Regions from separate parts of the Qipengyuania pelagi genome, predicted to be linked through region 3. Evidence: predicted binding sites of a transcription regulator. Region 3 holds the regulator's gene; each other region holds the start of a gene.
What was found. Region 3 encodes LexA, which represses DNA repair genes until DNA is damaged. Its sites were predicted from a motif close to GTTCCNCNCTTGTTCT; they were not measured.

Region 1 (4,211 bases), 500 kb from region 3:
AAGTTCCAATGGATACTATCATTCGCGGGGAGTTTCGCCGAGGCGTGCGTCCGCCACGTCCGATCGCGACCATCACTGCAATACCGCAAAAAAGCCTCACATGCAAGTTGGCGCCATGGGCATCCTAAGAACCGCAACGAGCCATTTCATGGGGTTAATCCACGATTAGCGAAGAAACGAGCATGGGAAAATCGAATCCGCCTATCGAAGGCGCAATCTGATCACTCCGAATATTACGGCCTATCGCTGCTCTCGGCCAGTTGCGGCGCGTCCACGGCATCCAGATCCTGCGCAGTGTAGCGCGGTGTGCCTTCGACCAGGGGGACCTCGTCGATCTCCCGCTTGCCGATCTCGATGCCCTTTTCCTGCATCCGCCGGGCCGAGGTCAGCACGTTGCGTTCGAAGCTCCCGACGAAGCTGTTGTAATTCTTTACGGCCGATTCCAGCCCGCTCCCCATCCGCTTGAGATGCTGCGAGGCGGTTTCGAGCCGTCCGTAGAGTTCGGTTCCGATCCGCCCGATCTCGCGCGCTTCGTTGGCCAGCGCATCCTGCCGCCAGACCTGCGCGACGGTGCGGGCTATGGCGACGAGATTGGTCGGCGTCGCCAGCAGGACCTTTTTCTCGAAGGCGAAATCCCAGAGTTCGGGGTCCGCGTCGAGCGCGGCGGCCACGAAGTGCTCCCCCGGCACGAACATGACGACATAGTCCGGCGCGTCTTCGAACTGGCTCTGATAGCTTTTCGCGCCGAGCGTCTGGACATGGTTGCGCATCGACTGGGCGTGGAGCTTCAAATGCCGCTTGCGCTCGCTCTCGTCCTCCGCCTCGAACGCGGCCTGATAGGCGTTGAGCGAGACCTTCGAATCGATCACCAGCTTCTTCTGGCCGGGCACGTTGACGATGGCATCGGGTCGCAACCGGCCCTCTTCGGTGTCGATCGACTGTTCGAGCTGGAAATCGGTATGCTGGGCCAACCCGCATTGTTCGAGCAGGTTCTGCAACGCCCGTTCGCCCCAGCGCCCGCGCGCCTTGGGCGCGTTGGTGAGCGAATTGCCGAGCCGCTGCGCCTCGCGCCGGACCTCTTCCTGCCCCAGCCGCATCTGTTCGATCTGGGTCGCCAGCGAGGAAAAGGCATTGGTGCGCTTCTCCTCCAGCGCCGCGACCTGATCCTCGTATTTCTTTAACCGATCACCCACCGGCTGGAGCAGCGCGCGGATCTTCTCTTCCGAGGATCGCTCCGAATGGCCGAAGCGTTCGGCGGCGCGCTCCAGGAACGCCTCCTGCGCCTTGCCGAGCACCGCCGAGCCGGTGTTCTGAAATTCCTTCAGCAATTCCTCGCGTGCCTCGACCAACAGGCGCTTCTGCTCGTCGAAATTGGCGGTCTTTTCGCGCAAGGTGGCGAGTTCGGACGACAGCGCGCCATTGGTGCGCCGCAACTCCTCCAGCGCACTCTCATGCGCCGCGCGCGTCTCGCGCAATTCTTCCGACAGCGCATCGGCCCGCCCCGCCCGCTCGCGCGCGGCCTCGAGATCGGCGAAGGTGCGAAGATATTTCGCATCCAGCTCGCGCGCTTCCGAATCGCGCTCCGCATGGCGGGCTTTCCACTCCGCCACCGGGCGCGAACCGAAGAAATACCCGAGCCCCAGGCCGATCAGAAGCGCAGCGAGGATGAAGACGATTACAATACTATCCATCGCCGGAACATAGCTGGAACGCAGCCTGTAGGAAAGACCGCAGCTCTATCGTCATGGAACAATCCCCAGCCCCGGCCGCTCATCAGGCGAAGGAGACCAACACTATGTCGATCAAGGAAATGATCCAGGACCACCCGCAAGTCGGCGAAGGCTATACCGACGAACTCGGCCAGGCAGTGAAGCACGCCATGTATGGCGCGGCGATCATGAACAGTTGCGCTGATGCCTGCCTCGCCGAGCCGAATGCGGGCGAGCGGGCGGAGTGCATCCGTCGCTGCCTCGACGCGTCCGACGCCTGCACCGCGTTCTACCGCATGGGCAGCCGCCGCACGGGTGGCAATGTGCCAGCGATCAAGGCAATCGGCGAAGCGGTGCTGGTGGCGGTGAAAGCCTGCCACGATCTGTGCAAGATGCATGACGACGCGCATTGCAAGCGCTGCGCGAAAATGTGCGAGGAAATCCTGGCAGACGTGCGCAAGGCGCTCGACACGATGGACCGGTAATCGGGCCCACCGATGACCTTGCGGGGCTGGACTAGCGTCCGGCCCCGCGATGTTTCAACCAGAGATTGATCAGCAGGCGAAATCCGATGGTGAAGACGACGAAATAGATCGCGAACCGGATCGCGAGCTCGTCGAACCCCATACCCTCGTCCAGCCGTTTCCAGGTGCACATCAGCAGCGCATAGAGCAGCCCCGCGACCGAGGCCGTGTGCCACCCCATTGCGGGTGCGGGTGGACTGCCGCCAGGTTCGCTCAAGCGGCTTCGCGCAGTTTCTTGAGCTTCTTCAATGCCATGCTGCGCTTCAGCCGCGAGAGATGGTCGATGAAGAGAATGCCCTCGAGATGGTCCATCTCGTGCTGGATACAGGTCGCCATCAGGCCTTCCATATCCTCTTCATGGGTTTCCCCTTCGAGATCCTGATACTGCACCCGGCAGGTTGCGGGCCGGTCGACATCGGCGAAGATGTCGGGAACCGAAAGGCAGCCTTCCTGATAGCTGGCCAGCTCTTCCGCCGGGTCGAGAATCACGGGATTGACGAATACCCGCGGTTCCTTCTTCGTCGGATAGTGGACGTGGGAATGGCCGCCGTGATTGCACTCTTCGGGCTCGGCATCCTCGTCTTCCGGCTGGAGATCGATGACGAGCACGCGCTTCGGCACGCCCACCTGGATCGCGGCGAGCCCGATGCCCGACGCATCGTACATCGTGTCGAACATGTCGGAGACGAGTGTCTTCAGCTCGTCATCGAATTCGGTGACGGGGGTCGAGACGGTCTTGAGCCGGGGGTCCGGCACTTCGAGGATTTCATGGATAGCCATCTCGGCGAGATAGGCGCGAAGCGCGCGATTCTCAAGAGACCGGTCGCCGCGCCCTCAAGGCCTGCGCCAGCGTGCCCTCGTCGAGATAGTCGAGTTCGCCCCCCACCGGGAGACCGTGGGCCAGTTGCGTGATCCTGAGGGGAAAATCCTCCAGCCGTTCGGCGAGGTAATGCGCGGTGGTCTGCCCCTCCAGCGTGGCGTTCATCGCGAGGACGACCTCGTCCACCCCGCCCGCCTCTATCCGCGCCATCAGGGAGGCGACGTTCAAATCCTCGGGCCGCACTCCGTCGAGCGCGGACAGGCGCCCGCCGAGCACGTGATAGGTCCCCGCGAATAGCTTCGCCCGGTCGAGCGCCCACAAATCCGCGACATCCTCTACCACGCAGAGCGATTTCGCGTCGCGGCGCGGGTCGGAGCAGATGCCGCACGGATTGCGCGTGTCGACATTGCCGCAAATGTCGCATTCGACCAGCGCCTCGCCCACCTGCGCCAGAGCTTCCAACAACGCGGGCAAAGCGCTTTCCCGCCGCTTGACCAGCCACAGCACCGCGCGCCGTGCGCTGCGCGGCCCCAGGCCCGGCAGGCGGGCGAGCGCGGAAGCGAGGGTTTCGATTTCTTGCGATGCCATGGCCTGACAGATAGGGGCGCGGCACGAACAGAGAAAGGCTCGCTGCCCCGTCATGCGCATAATCTTCATGGGAACGCCCGATTTCGCGGTGCCGACATTGCAGGCGCTGGTCGATGCCGCGCATGAGGTGGTGTGCGTCTACACCCAGCCGCCCCGTCCCGGCGGACGGCGCGGGCGCGAGCTGACGCCTTCGCCGGTTCAAAGCCGCGCGGAGGATCTGGGGATCGAGGTGCGCCACCCGACCTCGCTGAAATCCGCCGAGGAGCAGGCGCGTTTCGCGGACCTGGAGGCCGATGTCGCTATCGTCGCGGCCTATGGGCTGATCCTTCCCCAGGCAGTGCTCGACGCGCCCAAGCATGGCTGCCTCAACGTCCATGCCTCCATCCTGCCAAAATGGCGGGGCGCGGCGCCGATCCACCGGGCGATCATGGCGGGCGATCCGGTGACGGGGGTGACGATCATGCAGATGGAAGCGGGATTGGACACCGGACCTATGCTGGCCTTCGCGAGGACGCCGGTCGAGGACAAGACGACCGGCGAACTTACCGAGGAGCTCGCCCAGATCGGCGC
Region 2 (4,211 bases), 350 kb from region 3:
GCCGCCGGGGCGAGATTGGTGGTGGCGTCGCGCTGATAGGCCACGATGTCGTAATCGACCCCGAGCTCCTCGAGCAGCCAGAGAATGCGTTGCGAGCGGCTGTTGTTGAGATGGTGGACGGTGATGGTCATGGGCACGCTCCGCGAACTGATAGGGGTAAAGCGTGTGTAGGCGCGTGCCGTGGGCGGCGACAATGGTCTTCACGCGGGGAGAGAGCGTGGACTGGTCGGCTTTCATCACGCGAAGACACGAAGACACGAAGAGTGCAGGTCAGTGACGTGCGCTCGCAGCTTCACCGGAAGCGGGAGCTGTGCCTTAGCGGCCCGGCGGGACGAAAAGTGGCTTGGTGTCTTCGGGTCTTCGTGTGAAATTATCCCGCCCTCGCCAGCTGAAACGGAAGATGCAGAAGACACGCCACACACCGCGTAAAAACGCGAAAAGCCGGTGCCGCGAAGTGTCCCTTGGACAATCCTCGCCGGAACCGGCTTTCCGCGTGTTCGGATGCCTATTTCGGGACTCGGCCTGTCGCTGGGAAGGCCGTGGCACCCGCTTGAGAAGAAACGCTCAGTCCTCCGCGTCAGGACCGGTCATCATCTCCTCGGCGACTTCGTCAGTTTTGCCGCGAATGGCGGCTTCCAACCGGTCGCAAACTTCGGGATTTTCCTTGAGGTAATTCTTCGCGTTCTCGCGTCCCTGGCCAATGCGGATGCTGTCATAGCTGAACCATGAGCCGGACTTCTCCACGATCCCCGCCTTGACGCCGAGATCGAGAATTTCGCCGATCTTGGAGATCCCTTCGCCATACATGATGTCGAATTCGACCTGCTTGAACGGTGGGGCGACCTTGTTCTTGACCACCTTCACGCGCGTCGCATTGCCGATGATATCGTCGCGATCCTTGATCTGGCCGGTGCGACGGATGTCGAGACGGACAGAGGCGTAGAATTTGAGCGCGTTACCACCGGTCGTCGTCTCGGGATTGCCGTACATCACGCCGATCTTCATGCGCAGCTGGTTGATGAAGATCACCATGCACTTGGAGCGGTTGATCGAACCCGTCAGCTTGCGCAGCGACTGGGACATCAGGCGCGCCTGGAGGCCGACATGGCTATCGCCCATCTCGCCCTCGATCTCGGCACGCGGAACCAGCGCGGCGACCGAATCGACCACCAGCACGTCGATCGCGTTGGAGCGAACCAGCGTATCGGTGATTTCCAGCGCCTGTTCGCCGGTATCGGGCTGCGAGACGATCAGCTCGTCGATATTCACGCCCAGCTTCTTGGCATAGACCGGATCGAGCGCGTGTTCCGCATCGACGAAGGCGGCGGTGCCGCCGGCCTTCTGCGCTTCGGCGATGACATGCAGCGCCAGCGTGGTCTTGCCCGAGCTTTCCGGCCCGTAGACCTCGACCACGCGGCCCTTGGGCAGGCCGCCCACACCGAGCGCGATATCGAGGCCGAGCGATCCGGTGGAAATCGATTCCACGTTCATCGCTTCCTTCTGGCCCAGCTTCATCGCCGAACCCTTGCCGAATGCGCGATCGATCTGCGCGAGCGCGGCGTCGAGTGCCTTTTGACGGTCCACGGAATTTTCCTTGCTATCCACGAGCTTCAGACTGGCCGCCATGACATGTCCCTTCTTCTCTGCCTAGAGCCGCGATCGACTCATCAACCGAAGCGGTATGTACTGCTTCTGTTCCAAGAGAACAAGGGGGGAACGGAATTATTTTCCGGCCCGCATCCGGGTGCTCCGCTCAGGCCGTCTCGCGCGCCGATTTCTGAAGGCTCAGCACCTCGGCGACCTTGGCGTTGATCTGCTGGACGCTGAAGGGCTTGGGGATGAAGTGCATGTTCTCGATGTCGATCTCGTTGCGCAGATGCTCCTCGGCATAGCCCGACATGAAGAGGATCGGGACATCGGGCATCACCCTGCGGATCGCGCGCGCCATGGCGGGTCCGTCCATCACCGGCATGACCACGTCCGAGACCACGAGATCGAACGTCTCGCCCGAATTCGCGACGATGCCGAGCCCGATCTCGCCATCGCTGGCGGTGGTCACGGCATAGCCCGCGCGGGTCAGCGCCCGTTCCGCCACCGCGCGCACCGTATCCTCGTCCTCGACCAGGAGCAGTTTCCCGCCCGCCGACCATTCGCTGGCCTTTTCGCTTTCGGCGCGGCGCGGTTTGGTGGCGCGCGGCATCTCGCCGCGATGGACGGGAAGATACATGGTGAAACGCGCGCCCGCCGGATTCCCGTCCGGCCCCTGGACGTTGTCGGCGAAGATGAAGCCGTTCGATTGCTTCACGATCCCGTAGACCGTCGACAGGCCCAGCCCGGTGCCCTTCCCCTGTTCCTTGGTGGTGAAGAAGGGTTCGAAGATCTTGTTGATCACGTCGCGCGGAATGCCCCCGCCCGTGTCCTGCACGATCAGCACGGTGTAATCGTCGGCGGGCATGATATCGACGCCCATCTTGCGCACGTCGCGCGCGGAAACGCGCCGGGTCGCGAGCGTCAGGCGCCCCTTCCAGTCGGCAGGCGCATTCTGTCCGTAGGCGTGCATCGCGTCACGCGCGTTGACGGCGAGATTGATGATGACCTGTTCCAGCTGCTGCGGGTCGGCACGCACCGGGCCGAGTTCGCGGTCGTGGCGGATCGAGTATTCGATCCGGTCGCCCATCAGCCGCTTCAACAGCTGGCTGACCTCGCTGACGACGTCGGGCAATTGCAGCACCACCGGACGCAGCGTCTGCTGGCGACTGAACGCAAGCAATTGCCGCGTAAGGCTGGCCGCGCGATTGGAATTGGCCTTGATCTGCTGGATGTCGTCATAATCGCTGTCACCCGGCGTGTGGCGCAGCAGCATGAGGTCGCAATAGCCGATGATCGCGGTCAGCACGTTGTTGAAATCATGCGCCACGCCGCCCGCGAGCTGGCCGACCGCCTGCATCTTGGTGGCCTGGGCGACCTGACGGCGCAGGCGCTTCTCCTCGGTCGAATCGCTCAGCGATAAGAGCACCGCCGCATCGCCCAGCCCGCGCACACCCGCAAGGCCGAGCGAGATCGGCTCCTCCTTGTCGCCCGCCAGCCTGACGGCCATGTCCCCGCTCGCCGCCGAGCCCCGCGCGAAGCGGCGCACCGTATCGGACAGAGGCCCCTTGTCCTCGCGCACGACGAGATCGGAAGGGTATTGCGGCAAGCCCTCCTGCTCGCGCTCGATCGCGCGCAGGAAGGCCTTGTTGGCGAACAGGAACCTGCCGTCGCGATCGGTCAGGGCGAGGCCGAGCGGCAGCGCGGCGAGCAGCGCCTCGAGCTGTGGGACCGCCGCCGTCCGGCTCGCATCGGCGCGATTGCCGATCCCGACCTGACCGTCGATCAGCACCATCGTCGAGGGCGCGGGCACAGCCGAGGCCGGATCGGAGCCAGCCCCGCGCGCCTTGCGATCGGCTTCCAGCGATATCTGCACGAGGGTCTGCGGCGTCCCCTGCTGCCCTTCGCGGGCGAAGAAGATCCGGTCGCGATCGTCGGTGCGCAGCAATTGGACGAATTCGCTTCCCTTGAGGTCCGCCTCGGGATTGCCCGTGGCGCGCATGGCGAGGCCCGGCGTGTGGGCCATCACCACGCCATCGCTGGCGACGAGCGCGACTTCGATCCCTGCGCGCGACATCATGTAGCCGAACGGGCCGGAAATCCGCTCGGCAACTCCGTCATAGCTGTTGGCGACCACGATCTCGCTGAAACGCCAGACGAGATAGTCCTCGCCCCGCCCGCTGCGATGGACTTGCAGCGAATAAGGTTTGCCGGTCGCGTTGAAGGCGAGGCTTTCCGCCGTGCCCTCGCCGTCCCGCCAGGCGGCTTTTGCCGCAGCGGCCAGCTTTTCGCGATCTGCCGTATCGAAGCCGAGTTCCATCGGCGCGGCCCCGCCCCCGAACCATTCCTCGTAGCAGGTGTTCGCACAGGTCACGCGATTGGCGCGGTCGGTGATCGCGATGGCGCGGCGGCGGTTCTCGATCGCCGCATGGGTGACCGACCAATCCGGCTGGCCCAGCCCTTCATCCGCCGGTGCCGCGCGCAGCCGGCTGGCGAGCAGCAGGGCAAGCGTAAGGGTCAGCAAGCCACCGACATAGGCGGCGGCGACCAGCGTCGATCCGCCCACGAGCCAGATCAGCGTCGCCGAAAGGATCGCCGCACCCAGCAGTCCGCCGATCAAGGGC
Region 3 (4,211 bases):
TGCGGTGATCGCCATCGTCGCTTTGCACAATGCTAGCTGGGCCAAGCGGTTTCTAGCGCCGCGCGAGCAGAGCTGGCTGGCGCGGACCGGGCGCCGGATCGCCATGTTGTTCGCGACCGGGCTGCTGATCGAATTCGCGCTGATGCCGATCGTGCTGTTCCATTTCCATCGTGCGGGCGTCTACGGCGCTTTCGCGAATGTGCTGGCGATCCCGCTGGTAACCTTCGTGACGATGCCGCTGCTGGCGCTGGCCCTGTTGCTCGATCTGGTCGGGGCGGGCGCACCTGCCTGGTGGGCGGCGCAAGTGTCGCTCGATCTCCTGCTGGGTCTCGCACGGTTTACCGCGGCCCAGCCCGGCGCGGTGAAGTTGATGCCGCAAATGGGGTTGGGCACGGTGCTGGTGATCGTGGGCGGGCTGCTATGGCTGGCGCTGTGGCAGGGAAGGGCGCGGCTGTGGGGACTGATACCGGTCGCGATCGGTGTGGTGGTCTTCCTGTCGACGCCAATACCGGACATCCTGATCACCCGCGATGGGCGCCATGTCGGCGTGACCGGCGAGAGCGATCGGCTGCTGGTGCTGCGCGACAGCCGCTCGGGTTTCGCGCGCGACAATCTGCTGGAGCTGGCGGGCGCGGAGGGCGAGGTACTGCTCTTCGAGGAATGGCCCGGTGCGCGGTGCAGCCGGGATTTCTGCGTCCTGTCGCTGGAGCGGGGCGGGCGCGAATGGCATGTGCTGATGGCGCGCAGCCGCGACATGGTCGAGGAACGCGCCCTCGCCGCCGCCTGCGAGCGTGCGGATATCGTGATCGCGGACCGCTTCCTGCCGCGAAGCTGCCAGCCCGCCTGGTTGAAGGCGGATGGACGCTTTCTCAGGCGCGAGGGCGGAACCGCGATCTACCTCGAACGCGAGACCATCCGCACGGTCGCGCAATCGCAGGGCGAGCATGGTTGGTGGCAGGGGGATCGCGGGCGATAATTTTACGGCGATCGAGCTTAGAGATCTTACGCCCCAACCCTCGAGAATGGCGGCAAAGAGCACTATCCCGCAGTCATCCTGCCACTCAGCTTCAGCCTCACTGTGGAATCAGTTTACTCAGACGGACCCGCACGGTGTCCGAGCTTCCGTCAATTCGATTCGATTGCCGAACGGATCGTCAACGTAACATCGCTTGAAACCCGCAAGCGGTTCGTCCTCCGCGACCGAAAAGCCCGCTTCGGCAAGGCGCTTCGCCAGATCGAAGAGATCGGCAACGCGAAACGCAGGATGCGCCTTGCGAGCAGGACGAAAGTCAATTTCCACGCCAAGGTGCACCTTGATCGCCCCGCTCTCGAACGAGCACCCGCCTCGTTGGGCGAGATGGGGCGGCTTCGGCACTTCCGGGATACCCAGAAGCCCCGCGTAAAAATCGCGCGCCTCGTCCTCGCCGCCAGAAGGCATGGCAAGCTGAACGTGGTCGAGCCCCACGATCATCGAACAGAAGCCGCCTTTCTGATCGCGAACGCCTCCCTTACCCCTATCAGTGATAGCGGCGCAAAAGCCCCGCCAGCTTACCCTGCACCTGCACCTGCGTCGGGTTGTAGATTTGCGCTTCATAGGACGCATTCGCCGGATCGAGCCGGACGCGACCGTTTTCGCGGCGCAGGAATTTAAGCGTCGCTTCCTCGTTATCGACCAGCGCCACCACGATCTCGCCATCGCGCGCCGTGTCGGTGCGGCGGATCAGGGCATAATCACCATCGAAAATTCCGGCCTCGATCATGGAATCGCCCGATACTTCGAGCGCATAGTGATCGCCCGGACCGAGCAGGGCTGCGGGCACGGGCAGGCTGCTCTGGCCTTCGATCGCTTCGATCGGCGCCCCGGCGGCGATGCGCCCGTGGAGCGGAATTTCCAGAACATCGTTGGCCGGTTCGGGCGCTCGTGCAGCGACAGCGGCGCCGACCAAATCGTTCGCCGCACTCGGTACGCCAGCCGATGCGGCGTTGCGCGCTCGGGGGCTCGAAACGGCTTCTTCCGGGGTCTTGAGGACTTCAAGCGCACGGGCCCGATTGGGCAGGCGGCGAATGAAGCCGCGTTCTTCCAAGGCGGAAATCAGGCGATGCACGCCCGACTTGCTCTTGAGGTCGAGCGCCTCCTTCATCTCTTCGAAGGAGGGCGAAATCCCGGTTTCTTCCAGCCGGGTCTGGATGAAGCGGATCAGTTCGTGCTGCTTGGCGGTCAGCATGGTGCAAGGCTCCTCAAGTTCGGATCCGACCCCATTCCAATGCAGGTCGTGAACGAATGAGGAACAATTAGGCAACCATTTCCTTCAAGTCAAGCGATTGCGCCATTTTCGAGCAGGTAGCATGAGACGAGCGCGCCTTCCGCTTGCACAGGTGCGCCGATCGGCCGGTCGATCAGGACATCGGCCCGGGCTAGCGCGGCGAGCGCGCTGCTGTCCCGCTCGTCGATTAGCGTGGCGCCTTCCGGCGATAAACGGGCGCGCAGGAACTCACGCCGCGTCCCGGCAGCGGGCAGTACACCTGCAAGCGGGAGGTTGATCGGCTGCGGGAGGGCGCGCTCTGATCCCGCCATTCGGCGCAAGGCGGGCAGGGCGAACAGGAATGCCGTGACGAAGGTGGATACCGGATTTCCGGGCAGGCCCAGCATCAGCTGAGAACCGCGCCGCGCGACGATCAGCGGCTTGCCTGGCCGGATTGCAACCCGCCAGAAATCCAATGTGAAGCCCGCGCGCTCCAGAGCGGGCTTGATCAGATCGTGCTCGCCTACCGAGGCACCGCCCGAGGTCAGCACCAGATCGGCGTCTTTCGCGTCGTCGAGGGCATTCACCACGGCCTCCAAGCGGTCGGGCACCAGCACGCGACTGCTCACCTCCGCGCCCACAGATCCGACCATGCACGCTGTCATCGCGCCGTTCGAAGCGGGCAGGCCGTCGGGCGGACAATCCACCGGATCGGCGCGTAATTCGTCGCCGCATTCGAGGATCGCCACGCGCGGTCGGCGGGTCACACCGATGGTTCCGACGCCCGCAGTTCGAGCGAGGGCGATATGCGGCGCGGCCATACGAGTTCCCGCCGCGAGCAGCGTGTCCCCCGTTTTGAAGTCGAATCCCCGGCGGCGAATGTGGCGGCCGGGCGTGGGCAGCGGATCGGCTCGAAGGACAGCCTGCGCGAGGCTCGCATCTTCCTTCACCACGATCCGGTCCGCTCCTTGGGGAAGCGCGGCCCCGGTCGATATGGCGACCGCCTGTCCTGGGCTTAGCGCGCGATCGAAGGCGTGCCCGGCCCGCGCTTCTCCGATTACGGCCCACGGCCCTTCGCCCGATGCCGCGAACCCGTCCATGGCCGAGAGATCGGCGTAGGGCTGGGTCCGCCGCGCGACCAGTGCCTCGCGCAGATAACGCCCTCCGCTTTCGTCGACAGGGATTTGTTCCGCCTCCAGCGGCGCGATCGATGACAGCAGCCGCTCCCACGCTTCGTCGAGCGTGATCACGGATCGACGCGCCAGTGGCCGGACTTGCCGCCCGTCTTCTCGATCAGACGCACGCCATCGATCACCATCGCGCGGTCCACTGCCTTGCCCATGTCGTAAAGCGTGAGCAGCGCGACGCTGGCGGCGGCCATCGCTTCCATCTCGACTCCCGTGCGCCCGGTGCAGGAGGTGGTGGCAGTGACGCGGATGGCATCGCTCTCGCGGGCGAATTCGACAGTTACGGCATCAAGCGCGAGCGGATGGCAGAGGGGGATCAGCTCGCCCGTCCGCTTCGCCGCCATGATCCCCGCAATGCGCGCTGTGGCGAGCGCATCGCCCTTGGGTCCGGTCCCGTCCCACAAGGCCGAGAGCGCCGCGTCCGACATGCGGATGCGCCCTTCGGCGATGGCCTTGCGCTGCGTTTCCGGCTTGGCGCCGACATCGATCATGCGCGCCGCGCCGTGTTCGTCGAGATGGGTAAGTCCACTCATCCTTCTAGCAATGTGCGGGTCGCGGCGGTGACATCGGCTTGCCGCATCAGGCTTTCCCCGACGAGGAAGCTGCGCACGCCCGACCGGGCCAGACGCTGGCAATCGTCATGCGAGGCGATTCCGCTTTCGCCCACCAGTAGCGTATTTTGAGGTGCGAGAGCAGCCAGACGCTCGGTGGTGGCGAGATCGGTGGTGAAGGTCTTCAGATCGCGATTGTTGACGCCGATGAGGCGCGAGTTCAGCTTCGC

Region 1: a site for LexA is predicted at 1,696-1,711, ahead of GRI47_RS07955 (DNA recombination protein RmuC). Genes of this name have one in related genera too.
Region 2: a site for LexA is predicted at 1,703-1,718, ahead of recA (recombinase RecA). Genes of this name have one in related genera too.

What each region holds. Positions count from the first base shown of each region.
Region 1 is NZ_WTYD01000001.1:1,601,406-1,605,616, forward strand. Features, by position in the region: gene GRI47_RS07955 (DNA recombination protein RmuC) at 234-1,691, opposite strand; gene GRI47_RS07960 (four-helix bundle copper-binding protein) at 1,796-2,194, shown strand; gene GRI47_RS07965 (hypothetical protein) at 2,226-2,414, opposite strand; gene GRI47_RS07970 (peptide deformylase) at 2,447-3,013, opposite strand; gene recR (recombination mediator RecR) at 3,045-3,641, opposite strand; gene fmt (methionyl-tRNA formyltransferase) at 3,694-4,211, shown strand, end outside.
Region 2 is NZ_WTYD01000001.1:1,457,012-1,461,222, forward strand. Features, by position in the region: gene GRI47_RS07205 (glutathione S-transferase family protein) at 1-131, opposite strand, end outside; gene recA (recombinase RecA) at 565-1,626, opposite strand; gene GRI47_RS07215 (response regulator) at 1,754-4,211, opposite strand, start outside.
Region 3 is NZ_WTYD01000001.1:1,104,148-1,108,358, reverse strand. Features, by position in the region: gene GRI47_RS05435 (ComEC/Rec2 family competence protein) at 1-976, shown strand, start outside; gene GRI47_RS05430 (VOC family protein) at 1,094-1,471, opposite strand; gene lexA (transcriptional repressor LexA) at 1,518-2,225, opposite strand; gene GRI47_RS05420 (molybdopterin molybdotransferase MoeA) at 2,315-3,493, opposite strand; gene moaC (cyclic pyranopterin monophosphate synthase MoaC) at 3,490-3,963, opposite strand; gene trpC (indole-3-glycerol phosphate synthase TrpC) at 3,960-4,211, opposite strand, start outside.